DNA from 3 places in the Nostoc sp. 'Peltigera membranacea cyanobiont' 213 genome. Region 1 is predicted to be linked to each of the others. Evidence: riboswitches for the same ligand, from Rfam matches in the RefSeq annotation. Region 1 holds a riboswitch; each other region holds the start of a gene.
The links. A riboswitch is a leader RNA that binds a small molecule or an ion and turns the genes downstream of it on or off. The one in region 1 is predicted to bind cobalamin.
Positions count from the first base shown of each region.

Region 1 (6,949 bases):
TAGTAACAGGGATAAAGTTGAATCAAACGGCTAGTGGGTTGGAAGTTGTTTTAGAAACATCTGCATCTGACAAGCTGCAAGCCACAACTAAAATAGAAGGTAATAGCTTTATTGCAAATATTCCCAATGCACAACTGCGTTTAGCAAGTGGTAATACCTTCCGTCAAGAAAAGCCAGTTGCGGGAATTACGGAAGTCTTGGCGGCAAATCAGGATGCAAATAGTATCCAAATTACTGTAGTGGGGACAACACAAACTCCAAAAGTCGAACTATTTGACAGCGATGAAGGTTTAGTTTTAGGGGTGACACCAACAACACCTGAAACTCAACCATCAGCCTATAGCCAAAAACCTAATGAACCAGATATTGAACTAACTGTTACCGCCCAAAAACGGCCGGAAAATGCACAGAATGTACCCATTAGTGTTACGGTAATACCTCGTCAGGAAATAGAAGATGCTCAAATCGGTTCTTTGATTGATATTGCCAATCAAACGCCTAACTTTAACTTTCTTCCCACATCTTCCGGCGGTACAGAGTTTAGTAATTATAGTTTGCGGGGTTTGAACAATCAAAATTTTCTTACTGCTCAGGATAGCGTAGCCTTTTACATCGATGATATTCCAATTGACTATAACGGCTTTCTAGACTTGGCTTTACTCGATCTAGAACAAATAGAAGTGCTAAGAGGCCCTCAAAGTACGCTATATGGCCGAAATAGTTCTGGTGGGGTCGTCAATATCATTTCCAGACAAGCAACGCCAGAACCAGAAACACGAATTAGTGCAAGTTATGGTAGATATAACAGCCGCCAATTCCAGTTCTCTCTCAACGATGCTTTGGTTGACGATAAACTATCACTGCGAATTGCCGGAGCTTACAGAGGACAGGATGGATTTATTAGGAACCTAGCCACAGGTAATGAAATAGGCGAGCGATCGCGCCTAGCTGCACGAGCGCAACTTTTGTGGACACCTACACCGGATTGGACAGTATCTTTTAATAGCTATAACAGCTTTACAGATGATGGTAATCCAACCTACAACAAGTTAAATCCTTCTGACCCATTCGAGGTTAATTTACAAACTGAAGGATACAATAAGCTAGATACAAATACCCAAGCTTTAAAAATCGGTTACAACGGCGAGGGTTTCCGAGCCACATCCATCACCGCACGTCGTTTTACCCATCAAGAAAACGTTGTTCCAGGAAGCACAGGAGCGGTACAAATTATTGATGGTATTGACTCCACATTATTGACGCAAGAATTACGTTTCCAATCTCCAGAAACGGCAAAGCATTTTCAATGGTTGTTAGGTAGTTACTACGAATCTCGTGACTTTAACGTTGGCGATGCTCAAACCGACTTTCCTGGATTTGGAAGATTTAGACGTACTGGAGACGATTATCGTCAAACCTATGCGGTATTTGGACAAGTAGATTACCAACTTATAGAACCATTAACTGTATTTGCTGGTTTACGTTACGAATCTAGTGATGCATCTTCAGATAGTACTTATGATTTAGTAAACGCTGACGGAACTCTAACTCCCCAGCGTCCGGCATTTAACAATGAAAAAGTCAGCAACAATGAATTGATTCCCCGCTTCGGTTTGAAATATCAATTCAATCCTAATTTAATGGGATACGTAACTATTGCCAAAGGTTATAGACCGGGTGGATTAAACTATCGCGCCAATAGCGAAGCAGAACTTCGATTTGGGGAAGAAAAAACCTGGAGTTATGAAGTCGGTTTGAAATCTTCTTGGTTGAGCGATCGTTTAATTGCCAACCTATCAGTCTTTCACAATGATGTAAATAACTATCAAGTTTTGCAATATGACGAGAGTGGGTTTTTTGGCAGAGTTAGCAATGTTGACCTTAAAGCCACAGGAGTAGAATTTGAACTGAAAGCCAAACCAGCTAAGAGATTCGATTTAACTGCATCAGTTGGTTATGTAGATAGTATATACAAAAACTACCTAAATTCCGATACAGGTGTAGACCTAAGCAATAATCAAGTTCCCCTATCCCCACAATTTACCTATAATTTAGCTGCTCAATATCGCAGTCCGGGAGGCTTATTTGCTCGTGCAGAATTGCGTGGTTATGGGATTACCTATTTTGATGATGCGAACCAAATCAAGCAAGAACCGTATGCTTTAGTAAATGCCCGCATTGGTTATGAAGCTGAGAAATATGGCATTTATTTATATGCAAATAACTTGTTTGATACTCGCTACATCACCTCTGGATACTTGTTTCCAGTACCGGATGGAACCGCAGGATTTGGCGATCCCGTGACCTATGGCGTGCAAGTTAAAGCTAATTTTTAGTTTAATTGTTGTAGCGTTGGGAAAAATTATCTTTCCTGTCGCTATTTTTGATTTTTTATCCTCTGCACATCGCCATGCTTGCTAAATTAATCCTACTCGCCGCGCTTTATACTACTCAATTCATTCCCACAACCTTTTTTATCCAAACCGTACCTGTTTTTATGCGACAACAAAATATGTCGCTGGATGCTATCGGGTTGTTAAGTTTTCTCATTCTTCCCTCAGCGTTAAAATTTCTGTGGTCGCCTTTTATTGACCGCTACCGTTTGCCAAAGTTAGGACATTATCGCGGTTGGATTATCTGTTTTCAACTTTTGTTAGCACTTGTAACATTTGGATGTGGATTTATTGATATTCAAGAGAATTTCAATATCTTAGTTTTTTGCATGTTTCTCGCTTTTTTATTCTCCGCCAGCCAAGACATTGCTACTGATGCGTTAGCAGTAAATTTACTCGAACCGCGAGAAAGAGGATTAGGAAACGCTATTCAAGCTGGGGGAAATGTTTTTGGCGCTATTATTGGTGGAGGTGGAGCGCTGATTTTACTAGATAGAATCGGCTGGCGGTATAGCTTGATAATTATGTCAGTCGTAATTTTATTGACTTTGATTCCAATACTACTGTATCAAGAACAAGTTAGTAAGAAATCTCAGAAATCGAACTTTTTTAAATCTTATTTTCAACCTTTTATCAACTTTCTCTCGCGTCCCAAAGCATTACCGTGGCTTTTCGTAGTATTGCTATATATGGGAGGCGAAATGATGTCAGGTACAATGCTTCGTCCACTTTTTGTTGATAGAGGTTTGTCGCTCTCAGATATTGGCTTAATGTTGGGTATTGTCAGTTACAGTGTCCGTATTGTTAGTGCTTTGATTGCAGGAGTTTTGATTACCCACTTGGGAAGATTACGTTCTCTAGCTCTATTTGGCTTTGCTGCTAGCATGGTGACACTTTTGTATATCATACCTGCAATTGGTATCAGTAGTTTACCTGTGCTGTATGCTGTGAGTATAACAGTCAATGCAGCCCAAAGTATGGCATATACTGCATTGCTAAGTGCCATGATGGATAAATGCGAACCTGCAACAGCCGCTACTGATTATACATTTCAGGTGTCAGTAGTATACATTGGCGGAATTGCTGCTTCAGTTCTGAGTGGTGCGATCGCTAGTTCTACCGGATATACGTTTATGTTTATCATTAGTGCAGCCTTGAGTTTATTGAGCGTATTACTAATAACTAACTTGCGGGCATAGAAGCAACACATTCCCAAGGTATACAGCCCTCTCGCTACATCGGATTGGTTAAAAACCCTGACCAAAGTCCTACTAATCATGTTCTTTAAATTGTCAGAGGCGATTCTCCCACAAGAGACGCTACGCGAAGGTTACGGTATCTTCGATTTCTTTAGTACGAATAACCGTAATTTTTATTCGTGTCAAGTGCTTGCAAAAAATATTTACATATTGTTATATTTGGTTACATAAGCAAGTAAAGGAAAAAAGACATGACAAGCAAAGGTTTTACCATGAACGAACTTGGTCAACTCAACAACTTTGCAATCGAACCAAAAGTTTATGTAGACCAAACTCCAAGAGTTGGCTTTACTGAGTATGCTGAAAAACTAAATGGTCGTTTGGCAATGATTGGCTTCGTCTCACTCATCGCTGTAGAAGTAATCACTGGACACGGACTGATTGGATGGCTGACAAGCCTGTAGATAATTTTAACTATTCAAAAATTTCATTCAATTAACGCATAGAACATTAAGCAAGGAAATTTATGAGAACTGATTTTGATTTCCCTAAAAAGGATTTAATTGGCCCCGTTGTTTTTCGACCTGATTTCACCAATTTTGAAAAAATCAATCTCAACCAAGCTTGGTCATTGTTTTTTACCGCAGGTCAAGACGACAAAGCACTGGGACAAGAAATTGAATTGGGCAAGTTTTTCACTAACTTTTTAATTGCTGTAGGAGTAACAGGAACTCTTTGGGCAATTTTCTTCAGCAACTTGGGATAAGCAGTTGTGTAAGCGTGTTCAATTGAATAAATTCACTTGAAGTCTTGGTTATGACAACCAAGACTTCTTTAATGTCATGAAATCTTCAAATAAGAGTGACTGTTAACTAAAACTTGATCTTGTATTATTTTCCTTATTATGCTATATAATGGGTCGATTAGTCGGTTCTGATGGTGAGCAGCCATCAGGCGCAAGGGGGAAAGTTCGGTGTGAATCCGGCGCTGTCCCGCAGCTGTAATGAGATTGTGTTCAAAACAAGTCTCAAAGTCAGAATACCCGCCGATGTTAACATGCCTAAAAAATCTGCGAGGTACAGATGTGACAAAATTTTCTCCGGTCAGAGTTCAGATTATACCATCCATCATTTTTCTATCTGCGTTAGTAAAAATCCATAGGTAGTGGATTTTACTAAACAACAATTATCACGATATCAAAAGCACAAACATACAGCTATCAACTATGCTTTATGAAAACTTGGCATGGCTAACATTTGGATGAAATTTATTTAATTAGGTTAATTAAACTGTAATTAACCCGATTAAGTCTTCAAGTTTTTTAGCTATATTTTCTGATAGTTGTACGTTGAAAAAACTAAATTTTGTAAATTTTTGAGCGAACAAAATTAGATTCGGTGGGTAATATTTAACGCGGCTTTGCTGCATTTAAATACCCAACTAAACGAACACTTAGCATCAAAATATTTATGCTGGGTTAGTACTGGTGTGAGTAGAAACAAATACAAATTGTTTTATGTCATAAAATCGAAACAGGAGAGTACTCTGTGAAAATACACTGGCTGCTACCCAGTACAATATTAAATATTGCTATACTCACGTCTCCCGCACTTGCTGCAAAACTAGAATCTTGGCGATTTGATGGTGTCTCCAAGCAACTGGAATTTACGACTGATGATGCTGTACAACCACAGGCACAGTTAATTTTTAACCCCACTCGTTTGGTAATTGATTTACCTGGAACTAGTTTAGGAAAACCTGGTTTTACTCAGTCCGTAGGTGGTGCAATTCGTGCTATCCGCTTCGGACAATTTGATGCTCAAAAGACTCGCATCGTTGTAGAACTGAATCCAGGTTACACTCTCGATCCACAACTTGTAAAATTTACATCAAAAATCGGCAATCAATGGGTTGTACAGTTACCATCGCCAGAACGCGTAGAGACGACATCATCCCCAAGTGGAATTTACAGTGTGGTAGCTGATGGAAAACAAGTTGCACAAACTACATCGAGGACAACTATTATTGAAAATTTACAAGTCACAGGAGATGGATTTTTTATCCGTACTAATGGCAGTAATAATTCAGAAATTAAGGTAAATCGCAGCGATAATCGTAGCGTTATAGACATTAATATTAAAGGTGCAACTCTATCGCCTAATCTGCAACAGCAGCAGTTTATCAACCGATACGATGTCAATAGCATCCAATTTACTCAACTACAAAGTACAATTCCCACTGTCCGCATAACCTTACGGATAGACAAAAATAGTCCTGATTGGCAGGCAACGGTTAGTGGTAGCGACGGTATAGTACTGTTACCTAGTAGTGGAGTAGTCAAGTTACAACAAAGCAATAATCAACCTAACCCAGTTACCCAAGTACCTACTCCCCCTTCCACAATTGAGTCTGTAGAACTGGGAAGCAATGGTACACAATTGCTAATTAGAAGCGATCGCAGTTTATCAAATGTCACTAGTAACTGGGATAGACAAACAGCTCTTTACCGAATCGCTATCCCTAATGCTAAACTCGCAAGCAATATTACCGGGCCGACTTTGAATGCAAATAGTCCCGTGTTGAGAGTACGTCTACAACAGCAAGAAAGAGAAACCGTAGTAATTTATATTCAACCTGTGTCTAGGGTACAAATTAAGCAACTCAACCAAATTAGTTCTCAAATATTAGCATTAGAATTTCAGCGCGATCGCTTAGTTTTACCACCCTCTGCTTCTATAACAAAACCCCCAATTGTTTTTCCTCCTTTACCAACAGCATTCCCAGACCCTGAGTCTCCACCAACGACTGCATCCGAAACCTCACAACCTATACCTCGTCCTCCCAAAGGACGAATAGTCATAATTATCGACCCTGGACATGGGGGAAAAGATGCAGGTGCTATTGGTCTTCATGGACTGCAAGAAAAGGATATCATCTTGAGGATTGGTAAAAAGGTCGCCTCACTTTTAGAGCAAAATGGTATTAAAGTCATCATGACAAGGGATGCTGACTATTTTATCGATCTTGCTCCTAGAGTTGTCATGGCAGAACATGTTCATGCAGACTTATTCGTGAGCATTCATGCAAATTCAATTGATAACAACCCTAGTGCAAATGGTTTAGAAACCTATCATTACGACCGGGGTTATCGTTTAGCGCAAGTGGTTCACAAAAGCATTCTTCAAGGCATTCCGACATTAAAAGACCGAGGAGTAAAACGAGCTAGATTTTATGTGCTGAGAAAAAGTTCTATGCCCGCAATTTTAATAGAAACTGGTTTTGTAACAGGTTCTGAAGATAACCCCAGACTGGCGAACCCAGAGTATGATAATCGGATGGCTGAGGCGATCGTTCGCG
Region 1 is NZ_NOLI01000106.1:13,626-20,574, forward strand. It holds gene CDG77_RS24110 (TonB-dependent receptor domain-containing protein) at 1-2,336, shown strand, start outside; gene CDG77_RS24115 (MFS transporter) at 2,411-3,592, shown strand; gene CDG77_RS24120 (chlorophyll a/b-binding protein) at 3,844-4,056, shown strand; gene CDG77_RS24125 (hypothetical protein) at 4,119-4,358, shown strand; cobalamin riboswitch at 4,504-4,656, shown strand; gene CDG77_RS24130 (N-acetylmuramoyl-L-alanine amidase) at 5,140-6,949, shown strand, end outside.

Region 2 (6,949 bases), on a different contig from region 1:
GCCGCGCGAGAATTAAAGGTTGAACATTACATAGGAATCACAGCATCAGTTGATACTTTTTACGAAGGACAAGAACGCACAGATTCAGCGAATCCAAATTTAATGCGATCGCTGCATGGTATTACAGAAGAATATCGGCGCTTGAATATCTTGAATTATGAGATGGAATGCGGCACGCTTTTTAAAATGGCAGGTGTATATAATTTTGCGGCTGCTGCTATTTGCGGTGTAGTCGCTGGGCGGACTGTGAGTGAAAATATCATCTTAGAACAGAGAGAGATTGCCGTTAAAAATGCGATCGCAACTGCTGTACATACAGCTACAACCTTTGAATAAGCTCAAAAATGTATCTTATCTAACTTCTTATGATGCCAGATTGAATCTGCTCTAAGTAGTTTTATCATGTCTTTATCTAATCTTTAATTTATCAATCAGTAATTATAGGTAAGATGTATTGAGTAAAATGCCATTTTATCTGATGGAGACACATAAATAAAAAACTTCATTAACTAGCTTTCGAGTAAAAAAGTTGTGTGGATATACTAGACATAATATATTAGACAAAACAATAACTAAAACAATGCAATATATTTGAAATTTGTAAAAGGTAAGTTCATAAAAATTACGTTTTTTATGAAATATATGTGGTTGTAGTACCTAATTTTTATAGCTATTATAATAAATTTATCTATTAAAGAATATCAGCAAAATTGGAGATAAATATAATATGAAGAATGCTTGTAGGCGTTGGATTAAGACGGTTAACCTAGCTGCGATGTCTACGACCGGCTACGCCTACACACTAATCCCGACACTAATATTTTTAGCATTCTCTCATCAGGCAATAGCTGACGATCCAGGAGCATGTTACATGGTAACTTCTTCCGGTAAAACCGTTAGATTAGAAAGGCTTTGTGGCAATATAGCCGCACCTTCAGACGACAGAGTTTTTCGAGTCTCAATCAAACGCCGCTTTGGTGGAACTCCTGTGATTGACGTTACCTTCAATGACAAAAAAACCTTTGAAATGATTGTAGACACAGGTGCTAGTGGAACCATTATCACTCAAAGTATGGCCAATACACTTGAACTCCAGGCTACAGGTACAATGCAAGCTCAAATTGCCGATGGTAGCGAGGTAGAATTTCCAACCGGTAAGATAAAATCTGTTGCAGTAGGTGGAGTTACAGCTAATAATCTTCAGGTAGCGATCGCACCAAAAGCAAGTATCGGCTTACTAGGCCACGATTTCTTCGGTAGCTATGATATTAAGATTCTGGAGAAAGAGGTTGAATTTCATCACCGTTAATCCTCACAGGACATTCCGAAATTGCTCTAATATTCGCTGTCGCACTCGTTCTATCACTACTTCTTCCTCAGCAGATAGCCCATCAAATAACATTTCATATATGAATGGTACACCCAACTCTAACTCCGATAAAAGTTGACGCTGACTAAATACATCTTGTGGTTTGCCTTCTATCATCAGTCGCCCTTTATCCATAACAAAAACCCAATCTGCCCACCGATAGACTAAATCTAAATCATGGGTAGCCATCAATAAAGTAGTGCCATCTTGATGAATTTTTTTCATCGTTGCTATCAAGTTGCGAGTATGTTTGATATCTAAATAAGCTGTTGGCTCATCCAGCACCAAAAGTTCTGGCCGCAGTACCATCACATCTGCTATAGAAACTCGCTTCTTTTGTCCTAAACTCAGATGATGTACTGGCCTTTCTGCTAAAGTAGTCAGCCCAAATTCAATTAAAGCTTGTTCTACTCGATCTTTAATTTCAGATTCTGGTAAACCCAAATTACACAAACCGTAAGATATATCTTCTTCAACAGTAGAAGCTACTAATTGTTGTTCTGGATCTTGAAATACTAGCCCCACCTTTTGCCGTAAGCTGCTAAGATAATTTCGGTTATAACTTAACGGTTCACCGCGCCAACGGACAATACCAGAATTAGGTTTATATAGACCATTCGCTAATAAAAATAGTGTAGTTTTACCACAGCCATTTTGCCCAATTAATGCACATCTTTTGCCAGATGGAATCTTCAGTGTTAGACCATTCAAAGCTGATTGCTGTGTGCCAGGATAGGTGTAATATACCTGCTCAAATTCGAGTAAATATTCCTGCATTCCGCCAAAAGTCCAATGCTATTAATACTACACAGCCGAAAATAGCTTCAATGATATATCGCCCTTGAGGATAATAACGGCGGGGATGCCAAACTCTAAATTCACTCACAAAACCCCGTGATTCCAGTCCGAGAGAGAACTGACTATATCGTTGTAAGGTTCGCTGTAATAGTTGTCCGATTAGTAGTGCTAAACTTTTCATCCCACTACGCCAAGTGCGGTAGCCACCACGAGAATTTTGGGCAGTCAACAATTCACTAGCTGTATTTAGCAGGATGAAAATAAACCGATACATTAGTAATAACAAATCGCTCAGAAGCACAGGAAATCGCAAGTAACGCAGAGTTTGTAATATCTCTGGGAAAGGGACAGTTAACATGAGAAAATATAAGCAAGAAACAGAAGCTAATGCTCTGGTTAAAATTCCCCATGCTTGGATACTGCCACTATGACTGATATAAATATAGAAGTGTCCGAGAGTTAATCCATACCACGAGTCTAATTGCACCTTGGACAAATCAGTAATTGCAACTCCATTCACCATCAAGGCTGGTAAACTCGTCAAACAAAAAACTATGGTGAACATTAACAACCGAAAATAAACACCAGCTGGAATTTTTGCATAAATAACTGTCCAAACACCCAGCCAAAGCGCTATCAAAATTTGTACTAGCGGATGGGTAACAAGGGAAATTGCAAGAGTAGTAAATGCAAAAATTATTTTATGTTCTGGTGGTAATCTTCGCAGTCGATTAGTGTAAGCTAAAGTGTCTAGTTGCAGGCTCATTCTTCACGTTTTTGTTGGGAACGTCCTTTATACAACCCAATTGCATAACCGACTACTCCCGCACCTAAAGCTGCTTGCGAAGCAAATAATAAGCTTTCTATTTCTCCACTAGCTGGTTCAAAAAATGATTTAAACCAGGGTTTATATCCAGGCTGGATTTCAGTAATTGCTTTTTCAGCTTTGTCATCAGAACCGGCAAATTCCCCACCACGTACAAATATTAATGGTGCAACTGCTAAAGCTAAGACAGCTACTACCAACAGCCAGTTACTCAACCCTTTTTTAGATTGACTCATTACCATTTCCTCGCTTGATTAATTGCAACAGTTCCAATTCTTGAGGATTATAAGATTGCAGCCAGTTCCATACCAACACAGTTAGTAATCCTTCACTAATTGCTAAGGGAACTTGAGTTATAGCAAAAATTCCGGCGAACTTGATAAATGAAGCAATAAATCCACCAACGGGGGCAGGAAAAGCTAGGGCGAGTTGAATAGAAGTGATAACGTAAGTGAGTAAATCTGCGATCGCAGCTGCGAGAAATATGGCGATTCTTTGTTTACCACCCAACTTCATTGTCAGATTATATATCCAGTAAGCTGCAAAGGGCCCTGCGATCGCCATCGAAAAAGCATTTGCCCCCAGCGTCGTCAAGCCGCCATGTGCCAGTAACAAAGCTTGAAATAACAATACCAAGCTACCTAAAACTGTCATGGTGAGGGGACCAAACAGCACCGCACCTAACCCTGTCCCTGTCGGATGAGAACAGCTACCTGTGACGGAAGGGATTTTCAACGCTGACAACACGAAAGTGAAAGCACCAGCCAAGCCCAGTAGTAGTTTTAGTTCCGGGTTAGCTTGGGTAATGCGTGTCAGACTACGCAATCCTAATAAAAAAAATGGTAATGCCACAACCCACCAAAAAATTGCCCACTGCACTGGTAAAAAACCTTCCATAATGTGCATGGCATAAGCGGGTTGGGGTAAACCAACTACCAAGTAAAAACTGATAACTCCCATCAGGGTTAGACTAACTAACGCCTGTTTTTTTCTTTTCATAACCTGTACCTCGCAGATTTATGTAAACGAATTGGTTCCCATCGGCGGGCATCCTGACTCACCTAATTTTGGCTCACAGTTGCGGGACAGCGCCGGATTCACACCGGACTTTCCCCCTTGCGTCCGATAGCGCAGCGTGGCGTTATGCTCCCCATCAGAACCGATTGGAGTAACTATATCACCATTACTCAAGCATCAAAACCGCGAACACAATAATACGATCGATCTAAATTGTATTTAATATGCCCCCCTAGTGGATTGAAGTTTCTAGAGAATACGTGGTCTACTAGACAACTGGACGCTTAAATCAATCTGGCTGCAAAGGACACTTCTTAAACATGGAAACAATACCATTTATGGGTGCTTCGTCCTTCGGCTGGCTGTACTGGGTAATACAGCCGCATTTAGCTATGCACATTCCAGATGGCTTCTTGAACTTACCCGTTATCCTTGTCACCTGGATAATTGCTCTTGCTTTAATTACACTAGCTATTAAGCGATCGCAAGCAGAATACCAAGAACGAGCAGTACCTTTAATGGGAGTTTGTGCAGCATTTATCTTTGCAGCGCAAATGATCAATTTCCCGATTCCAGGAGGCACTTCTGGACACCTTTTGGGCGGAACACTAGCTGGAGCTTTATTAGGGCCTTGGGCTGGATCGCTAGTTATGGTTGCAGTGTTTATCGTGCAAGCTGTTCTATTTCAAGATGGTGGACTAACAGTTTTAGGGGCGAACATCTTTAACATGGGATTAATCGGTACCTTTGGTGGTTACTATCTCTATCGCACAATAAGATTTGCTACTGGGCGCGATACCTTACGAGGTATGACAATTGGTGCGGCGATCGCTGCTTGGACAAGCGTAGTGGTAGCTTCAGTTATGTGTGCCTTAGAACTAGCTGTGTCTGGAACGGTTCCTCTGGCGGTAGGTTTAACAGCAATGGCTTCTTGGCATGTCGTAATTGGCATTGGCGAGGCGCTGATTACCGTAGTAGCACTTAGTTTTATTTGGCGGACTCGACCTGATTTATTTTACGATCCACCCCGTCAGACAAAATCACCTATGTCTCGTCCAGTCTCTCGTTATTAAAAGGTGTGACTAAATCAGGATTTAATACTTATGAGTAGCAATCTCTCGCGATCGCGCAACCGGGCTTTTGTTATCGCTGGCTTAGGTATTGCCTTATTGATTGCAATTTTCCTTTCGCCACTAGCAAGTAAAAACCCAGATGGGCTAGATAGAGTTTCCCAAGACCTAAAGTTTGACAGCAAAGAACTTGGAGAGAAACCCGCTCAGAAATTACCCTTTTATGGAATTTTTGATGAGTATGCCCTCAGAGGAGTACCAGAAGCGATCGCTACTCCATTAGCTGGATTAATTGGAACATTAGCAACTTTCGGTTTAGCTTGGGGTATTGGCAAACTAGTTATTCGTGGTTCTAGTTTACCTTCTACACAGTATGACGCTGATTCCGACTCAGATGCGCCAGATTAACAATTCGTAATTAGGAATCAAATACAGATAGGAACTTAACATCATGCTGCTGCACGTTGGAGTATTTGTATTAGATGTCGATAGCAAACAAGCGACTCTCTGGCACAAACTCGCTCCCCGTACCCGGATACTTTGTACCTTATTGTTTGTGTTTGCCAATGTTCTCACACCAGATGGGCATTGGTGGACTTGGGCTATTTATGGATTAGCTTTAATCAGCCTCATATTGCTAAGTAAAGTCACTCTATCAGTACTAGTGAAACGGTTAGCAGTTGAGTTAACGTTTATTAGTGTGGTTCTGTTGGGTACTTTATTTCGGGGTGGTGGTGAGGTGTTGTGGTCTTGGGGGCCATTGCAGATTACAACGGTGGGGTTAACTGTCTTAGGTAGTGTCACGCTTAAGGCTCTGTTATCGCTGCTAATACTAAACTTACTAACTTTAACCACTTCGGTAACAGCCCTCCTTCATGCCCTGTTGGAATTGAGAACTCCACCACTATTAGTTGCAATTCTGGCATCGATGTATCGCTATATCAGTGTGTTGATTGGCGAGTTTAACGCTATGCGTCGGGCGGCAGAGTCTCGAAATCTGATGAACAGGAATCGCTCTATTCGGTTAATTGTTGGCAACATGATTGGAGCGCTATTTATCCGCACTTACGATCGCGGAAATCTCGTTTATCAGGCGATGCTCTCACGAGGCTATCAAGGAGTGCCACCAATGATGGAAAAAGTCTCGCTAGGGGGACAATCTGATGTTGTAGCTTTAAGTCTGACTGTAATTTTGGCACTATTGGGTCAGGCTATTTACTGGCGGAAATAACTTTTTTTCGTGTTATCTCAATGCACCATAATCCAATATCAATTCAAAATCTTAGCTATACCTATCCTGATGGGACTCAAGCTTTAGACAAAATAAATTTGTCTATCAAGGCAACAGAGCGAGTGGCATTAATCGGAGCCAATGGTTCGGGAAAATCCACACTGCTGTTACATCTGAATGGAATTATCATGCCACAAGCGGGAGAGGTGACAATTGGAGAGTGGTCTGTAAATTCGGAAAATTTGCGAAATATTCGGAATTTTGTGGGTTTGGTGTTTCAGAATCCAGATAATCAGTTGTTTATGCCAACAGTTTGGGAAGATGTTGCTTTTGGGCCGCTCAATATGGGTGTGCAAGGTGAAGAATTGCTCCAGCGAACTCTGCAAGCAATGGCAGCAGTGGACATCGATCCCCAATGGTATGGACAACGCTATACCAATAATTTATCTGGAGGTGAAAAGAAACGGATTGCGATCGCTGGAGTCTTGGCAATGAACCCACAGATATTAGTATTGGATGAACCCTCTGCTCAGTTAGATCCCCGTTCTCGTCGGCAATTTATTGAGTTGTTACAAACCTTACCTCTGACACAACTGATTGCAACCCATGATTTAGATTTAGCTTTAGATTTATGCGAT
Region 2 is NZ_NOLI01000029.1:42,403-49,351, reverse strand. It holds gene CDG77_RS11150 (nucleoside phosphorylase) at 1-336, shown strand, start outside; gene CDG77_RS11145 (retropepsin-like aspartic protease family protein) at 728-1,309, shown strand; gene CDG77_RS11140 (energy-coupling factor ABC transporter ATP-binding protein) at 1,313-2,146, opposite strand; gene cbiQ (cobalt ECF transporter T component CbiQ) at 2,121-2,933, opposite strand; gene CDG77_RS11130 (energy-coupling factor ABC transporter substrate-binding protein) at 2,930-3,229, opposite strand; gene CDG77_RS11125 (energy-coupling factor ABC transporter permease) at 3,216-3,992, opposite strand; cobalamin riboswitch at 4,019-4,172, opposite strand; gene cbiM (cobalt transporter CbiM) at 4,331-5,083, shown strand; gene CDG77_RS11115 (PDGLE domain-containing protein) at 5,114-5,488, shown strand; gene cbiQ (cobalt ECF transporter T component CbiQ) at 5,532-6,311, shown strand; gene CDG77_RS11105 (energy-coupling factor ABC transporter ATP-binding protein) at 6,332-6,949, shown strand, end outside.
Region 2: another riboswitch for cobalamin. It lies ahead of CDG77_RS11125 (energy-coupling factor ABC transporter permease); the one in region 1 lies ahead of CDG77_RS24130 (N-acetylmuramoyl-L-alanine amidase).

Region 3 (6,949 bases), on a different contig from region 1:
CATTTGTTAGCTAGACAAGAAAATATTTCAGTGCGATCGCTCTTGAACGAAAATTTTATTATGTTCCCCCGCTATTTGGGCCCCGGACTTTACGATCAAATCCTGAGTCTTTGTCAGCAAGGGAATTTTAGCCCAAAAGTGACTCAAGAAGCAATCCAAATGCAGACAATTATCGGGCTAGTGTCAGCAGGAATGGGGATTGCGATCGTACCGTCTTCTTTGCAAAATCTTCAAAGGGCTGGTGTAGTTTATCGCACTTTAGAAGAAAAAACACCATTAGTAGAAACGGCTGTAGTGTGGCGACAAGAGGATATGACACCTGTTTTACGGGAGTTTCTACAAATTGTCAGAAGTGTCTGTGGTTAATTAATCAGTTAAAAAGGCGATCGCCAAACGCTTAGGCGCGATTTGAGTTGCAAGCAACTGTTTTATAGAAGCATTGCGATCGTGTTTAATAATTAAGGGAACTCCAAAAAATAAATTATTCAATTTGTCTACTCAACTAGACTTCTTTCTTCCTTGTCTCCCTTGTCTCCCTTGTCTTCCTTGTCCCCCTTGTCCCTCTGCGACGGAATATTTTTTTACTTGGAAATCCCTAACGCTTGGATTCCTTGCAGTTTCCATCAGCACAGTATGCCGATTCATAAGTACTAGAACGCTTACCAAATATGGTGTAACGATTATCGCGGATTTGTTCGTAAAAGCGATCGCCTGCCCATTTCATCCCCGGTAAGGCTCGATAAGCATCTACAAATATACTTCCTACTGGCAATAACCGCCCAATTTCTTCTGCGGCGTTACTGCCTTGCCAACGTCTTTGAGGTTCATTGCCATCAATTAAAATTACTCCCTGTTCGCAATCTTGGGCTGTAATTCCCCACTGTAAAAGTGTCTGTTCATCTTGCATGGGAGCGTAGCGAAATAACTTTCCCTTGTCTAAGGTTTCTAGCAATTGCACTAAAGTAACGCAGAGATTACAATTTCCGTCGTAGATTACGTAGTAGTTCATGGAAATAACAGCTTTTTGGCAATTGACTTGTCGGATCTGTCTAAACACAACTTTGGTATTCTAGCTTAGAAAACCGTAGCGATCGCTCTTGCCTCACTAAAGTAATACGATTCACTTCATATACTTAAGATTTTTGAAAGTATCTGTAGGGTGCGTTAGACGGAACGTCGTAACGCACCATCCCAAGCTGATGGTGCGTTACGCTATGCTAACGCACCCTACGTGGCATAAAGTTGTAAAGCAGAAAATATTGATTTATCTCAATTTTCTCTAAAATCTATTGCAACATTTTACCCTTGCCGCGCCACTACACATATTTCAAAAATCAAATACTAGTCCTAATTCGGAAGTGTTAAATTTTCTAACTACCTTCTCGTGCTAAATTATTAAAGCTTGGAGTTGGGAAACTCCGGTGAAATTCCGGGACTGTGCCGCAGCTGTAATGGGATAGCCCAAGTCAGAATGCCAACTTTCAAGATGTCATCAAGACACAATCACCGTCTACTCCCTGCGTCGCACGGGGAAGGAGTTCTAAATTTGCTTTCTGGATTTGCCACTTGTCCTGGCTTGTTTTATACTACACCCGCCGCCGATGGGATATTATCTCGCATTAGAATACCAGGTGGAATTATTAGCACTCAGCAGTGCCATGCGATCGCAGACATAGCAGAGCAGTATGGTGGCGGCTATGTGGATGTGACTAATCGAGCTAACCTACAAGTCCGCGAGATCCGCACGGGGATAAATGCTGAGGTTTTGAAGCATTTACAGCTTATGGGATTGGGTTCTCACAATTCTGTTGTAGACCATATCCGTAATATTATGACCAGCCCAACTGCTGGTATCGATCCGCAAGAATTAATCGACACTCGCCCTTTTGTCGAAGATTGGGATAATTATATTGCCGCACATCCGGCGCTTTCAGGACTATCGGCAAAATTTAGCGTTTGCTTTGATGGCGGTGGAATAATTCACGTGTGCGATCGCTTGAATGATATCCTATTTGCTGCTGTCTTAGTCAATGCTGATGTTTACTTCCGCCTTTATCTCAGTGTCGGCGCAAAGGGCCAACCGCCTAGCGATATGGGGATTTTGTTAACACCAAAGCAATGTTTACCTGTCTTGGCAGCTTTGACAGAGGTCTATCTAGCTCATACTAATACTACAAATAAGCGGCGGCTACGTCTCTTAGAGTTATTGAACACTTTGGGTTGTGAAAATTATCTCCAAGAAGTTCAGCAACGTTTACCTTTCCCGCTTTTGGACGGTGAAACGGGAAAATACCTAACCCCCCAACCCCTAAAGGAATTCTCTACTATTTTGCCAGGAGAGGGCAAGTATCAGCATATTGGTATCCATCCCCAACGTCAGCGAGGCTTATTTTATATTGGTATCGTATTACCTCTGGGACGATTGGAAAGTACACAGATGAAGGGTTTAGCAAATTTAGCAGCAAAATATGGTAGCGGCACTCTTCGGTTAACTCCCTGGCAAAATTTGCTGATTGCAGACATTCCTCAGCAATGGGTTGATGATGTCCAAAGTGAAATCGCTTTTTTAGGATTAGATTTCTCTGCAACTAACATTAAGAGTGCATTAGTTGCCTGTTCGGGAAACAAGGGTTGTGCTTCTTCTGCCACAGACACTAAAAGTCATGCGTTGGCATTAGCTGAATATCTGGAAACTCGCCTTACTCTGGATTGCCCAGTTAATATCCACTTCAGTGGCTGCGAAAAATCCTGCGCCCAGCATAGCAAGAGTGATATTACTCTGCTCGGTGTCAACTTTGAGGCTGACGGTGGAATTGTAGAAGGCTATCACGTTTATGTTGGTGATAGCAAGCAGAAATTTGGACGGGAAATATATCAATATGTGACTTTTACCGAACTACCTGCATTAATAGAGCGGATGCTATATGTATATAAAATTCAACGCTTAAATCCCAATGAATCTTTTGGGGAATTTAGCAATCGATGTGCGATCGCTCAATTACAACTCTGATTCAATAAACACTTAGGTTCCCTTCTCAAGTCAATCCAAAATCTAAAATCCCAAATCGAATGCCCGACTACATCCGAGATGCCAACGAAATTTACCGTAATTCTTTTGCAATCATCCGGTCAGAAGCGAATTTAGATGTCCTGCCACCAGATGTAGCAAAAGTTGCCGTGCGTCTCATTCATGCCTGTGGGATGACGGATATTGTTACTGACTTGGGATATTCACCAACAGCAGTACAATCTGCAAGGGCAGCCTTAGCAGAGGGAGCGCCAATTCTATGCGATTGCCGGATGGTTGCCGATGGCGTTACCAGACGACGGTTATCTGCAAACAATCAAGTTATCTGTACCCTCAACGAGCCGGAAGTACCAGAAATTGCTAAAAAGATGGGTACTACAAGGTCGGCAGCAGCTTTGGAATTATGGCGATCGCACCTGGAAGGATCGGTAATCGCAATTGGGAATGCGCCCACAGCCCTATTTAGACTGTTAGAAATGCTTGATGAAGGAGCTACTAAACCTGCAATTATTTTAGGCTTCCCAGTTGGATTTGTCGGTGCAGCCGAATCGAAAGCAGCATTGGCGGCAGATAGCAGAAATGTACCATTTTTAACCTTACATGGTCGGCGCGGTGGAAGTGCGATCGCAGCAGCAGCAGTTAACGCCCTGGCAACGGAGGAAGAATGAATATGAAAACCAAAGGTCGTCTCTATGGAATTGGTGTTGGCCCAGGCGATCCAGAACTATTGACTTTGAAAGCGCTGCGGCTATTACGTGCGGCTCCTGTGGTAGCTTATCAATCAGCCACAGGTAAAGAGAGTATCGCTAGAGCGATCGTGGCGCAATATCTTCCTGGCAATCAAATCGAGGTGTTATATCATCTCCCCCGCGCTTTGGAGCCAGAAAAGGCCAAGTCTATTTACGATAAAGAAATTGAACCAATCGCCGAACATTTAGCAGCAGGTCGAGATGTGGTGGTGTTGTGCGAGGGCGATCCATTTTTCTATGGCTCGTTCATGTACCTATTCACACGATTATCTGACCAGTACCAAACAGAAGTTGTCCCCGGAGTTTCCTCGCTGATGGCTTGTCCGGTAGCTTTGGGCGTACCTTTCACTTACTACACCGATATTCTCACAGTCTTACCCGCCCCATTGCCAGCAGAAGAACTAACTACACATCTGTTGATAACTGATGCAGCAGCAATTATGAAGCTAGGTCGTCACTTTACCAAAGTCCGGGATATTCTGCATAAATTAGGGCTAGCATCACGAGCAAGATATATTGAGCGGGCATCAACGTCACAGCAACGAATTATACCCCTGGATGAAGTCGATCCAGATAAAGTACCCTATTTCTCAATGATTGTAATCCCAACTAAAAATCGATTGTAAAATTTTCTGCCCCCCTGCTCCCTCATAGCCCTGCAAACCACTCATATCCTTGATCCTCCCAATAACCTTTAAGAGGTAACAAATTGCTGACAAATGTAATTTGAGTTACCCACTTGCTTTGTTTGTAGCCCAGTTTAACTGGGGATGCTAGACGCATAGGCGCACCATTATCAACTGATAAAGGTTGTCCATTCTTTTGATAAGCCATCAGCGTTTGCGGATGGACAGCAGAAGCAAGATCCCAACTTTCATAATAGCCATCAGCAGATTTAAAGTAGACATAACGGACATTTGACTTAGGCTGTACCAGCGCTACCAAGTCTCGCAATCGCACACCTCCCCATTGAACGATCGCAGCCCAGCCTTCAACACAGACATGGCGAATTACCATTGAAGTTAAGGGAAGTTTTTCAATATCCCCCATACTTAATTGCATCGGGTTGCTAACCTCGCCATCAATCTTCAGGCGAAATTGTGCCGGATCGATTTGCGGCGTGAAATCAAAGGTATTAACCAGCAATTTGTCCGCTTCTATGGCACTTACAGCAAATTCTGGAACTGGTTTCTGACTTAACAGGAGTGCTTCTAGACGTTGGTTTAGCGGCTCAGATATTTGCCGCAGATTATCTGAGAACAAATTTGTCCCACAGCCACCTAAAAGAAAGCCTACCCCTGAAAGTCCAGATACTTGGAGTAATCGACGACGGGATAGGGTGCGTTTGGGAAGAATCAGACTCATAAGACCTCTACAGGAACATAGACTTAACTAGACGGATGCTTCCTACCTTCAGGGCAAGTAAGGAATGAGCAATTGTAAACAGTATGACTGTAGGAACAGTAATAAAGTGAACAGTGCGGAGAGTTTGCCAACTACCAAACAGCCCCGAAAGCCAATGCAATTGGGCAGGTTTGTACATCGCCAGACCACTCAAAATTGCCAGCAGCAACACGGGAATGATAGCAGTATAAACTAGCCGATGCCATGCGTAATTTTTGCGCTTTGGGTTCTGGCTGACTTGCAATGCTTTTAAATCACCGCCATCGGCAAAGCGACGCTGCCAACGACGAGTTACAAAGATATAGATTCCATACCAAAGTAAGTTTAGCGAAAATAGCCACATAGCAGTAAAATGCCAGTTTCTGCCACCGCCTAGCCAACCTCCCAGCAAGATAAAGTCAGGAAATTGCCAACCTGCACGCCCGCCAAATACTGGATTAGCATTATATATTTGCAATCCGCTACCAATCATCAAGATGAGACTGATGATGTTAATCCAGTGAAAGGTCTTTGAGAGGAAAGTCTGACTTGGTGTTGAGCGGGATTTACGTTTAGATGAGATCATACCAATTTTGAATTTTGGATCTTAGATTTTTAGATTGTTCCCACTCAGACCTTTGGATTGGGTTTTCTAATCCAAAATTGGCACGCTTAAGGCTGTCTCACAGAGGTTGAGTAGGAAAGAAGGGAGCCAACCAAAGTTGTATCTGAACATCCCAACCGAGAAGAATAGCAATTGCTGTGGCTGCGATCGCTACACCACCAACGCGCTGCAACGCTGCACTGTGGGGGCGGAGATTGAGCATTCGTTGGCTGAATAATCGCCCACCGTAAGCGATCGCTAACAGAGGTAAACCTGCTCCGATTCCATAAACAACCAGCAGCCAAAATGCACCTGCGACTTGATGATTAACTGCCGCTAAGACTAAAATTCCTCCCAAAACTGGCCCAGCACAGGGAGTCCATAAAAGCCCTAACTGAGTCCCTAACCAGAATTCTCCCATAAGTCCGATTCGTGGGGGTTTCTTAGCCCAATTAGCAATGGGAATATAAGTAAATATTCTGTAACTCCAGGTGGGAAAAATTGCCAATAATCCTAAAAATAAAAGGAATGCGATCGCGCCACTCCTTAATAAATTAGCCAAACCCGTAAACCAGGCTGATGTTACACCGATTAAACTACCTGCCAGTGCAAAACCAGCGATTAATCCCCCCACCAGCGCGACTGGGCCGTAAGTATGGGATTGGAGCGAGCGGCCTAATAGCACAGGCAAAATCGGTAAAACACAGGGTGAAAGGACATTCAAAACTCCTCCGAACAAAGCCAGACTGATTGATAAAGTAGAAGTCGTCATAATTGCTTCTACCCCAATAGCTGGCGGATAGTTTGCTCTGTTTTTTCGTATGCCCCTTCACCAATATGGTCATATTGTAGTAAACCTTGGCGATCGGCTAAAAACGTATGGGGCCAATACTGATTTTCGTAGGCGTTCCAGGTTTTATACTCGTTATCAACTGGAACCGGATAAGTAATTTGGTGTTTTTGTAACGCCTTTTTTATATTATTCGGATCTCGCTCAAAAGCAAACTCTGGTGTGTGGATACCAATCACCTTGAGTCCCTGCGCCTCATACTGCCGATGCCATTTAGTAATGTAGGGCAGGGTACGCTGACAGTTAATACAAGCAAAAGTCCAAAACTGGATCAGAATAACGCTGCCTTTGAGATTAGCGATCGCTAAAGGGCTAGAATTAAGCCACTGACTGAT
Region 3 is NZ_NOLI01000033.1:2,579-9,527, forward strand. It holds gene CDG77_RS11840 (LysR family transcriptional regulator) at 1-366, shown strand, start outside; gene CDG77_RS38500 (hypothetical protein) at 367-489, opposite strand; gene CDG77_RS11845 (thiol-disulfide oxidoreductase DCC family protein) at 596-1,009, opposite strand; adenosylcobalamin-variant (AdoCbl-variant) riboswitch at 1,395-1,485, shown strand; gene cobG (precorrin-3B synthase) at 1,487-3,010, shown strand; gene CDG77_RS11855 (precorrin-8X methylmutase) at 3,070-3,696, shown strand; gene CDG77_RS11860 (precorrin-2 C(20)-methyltransferase) at 3,699-4,403, shown strand; gene CDG77_RS11865 (molybdopterin-dependent oxidoreductase) at 4,426-5,142, opposite strand; gene CDG77_RS11870 (cytochrome b/b6 domain-containing protein) at 5,150-5,746, opposite strand; gene CDG77_RS11875 (cytochrome c biogenesis CcdA family protein) at 5,844-6,536, opposite strand; gene CDG77_RS11880 (thioredoxin family protein) at 6,545-6,949, opposite strand, start outside.
Region 3: another riboswitch for cobalamin. It lies ahead of cobG (precorrin-3B synthase); the one in region 1 lies ahead of CDG77_RS24130 (N-acetylmuramoyl-L-alanine amidase).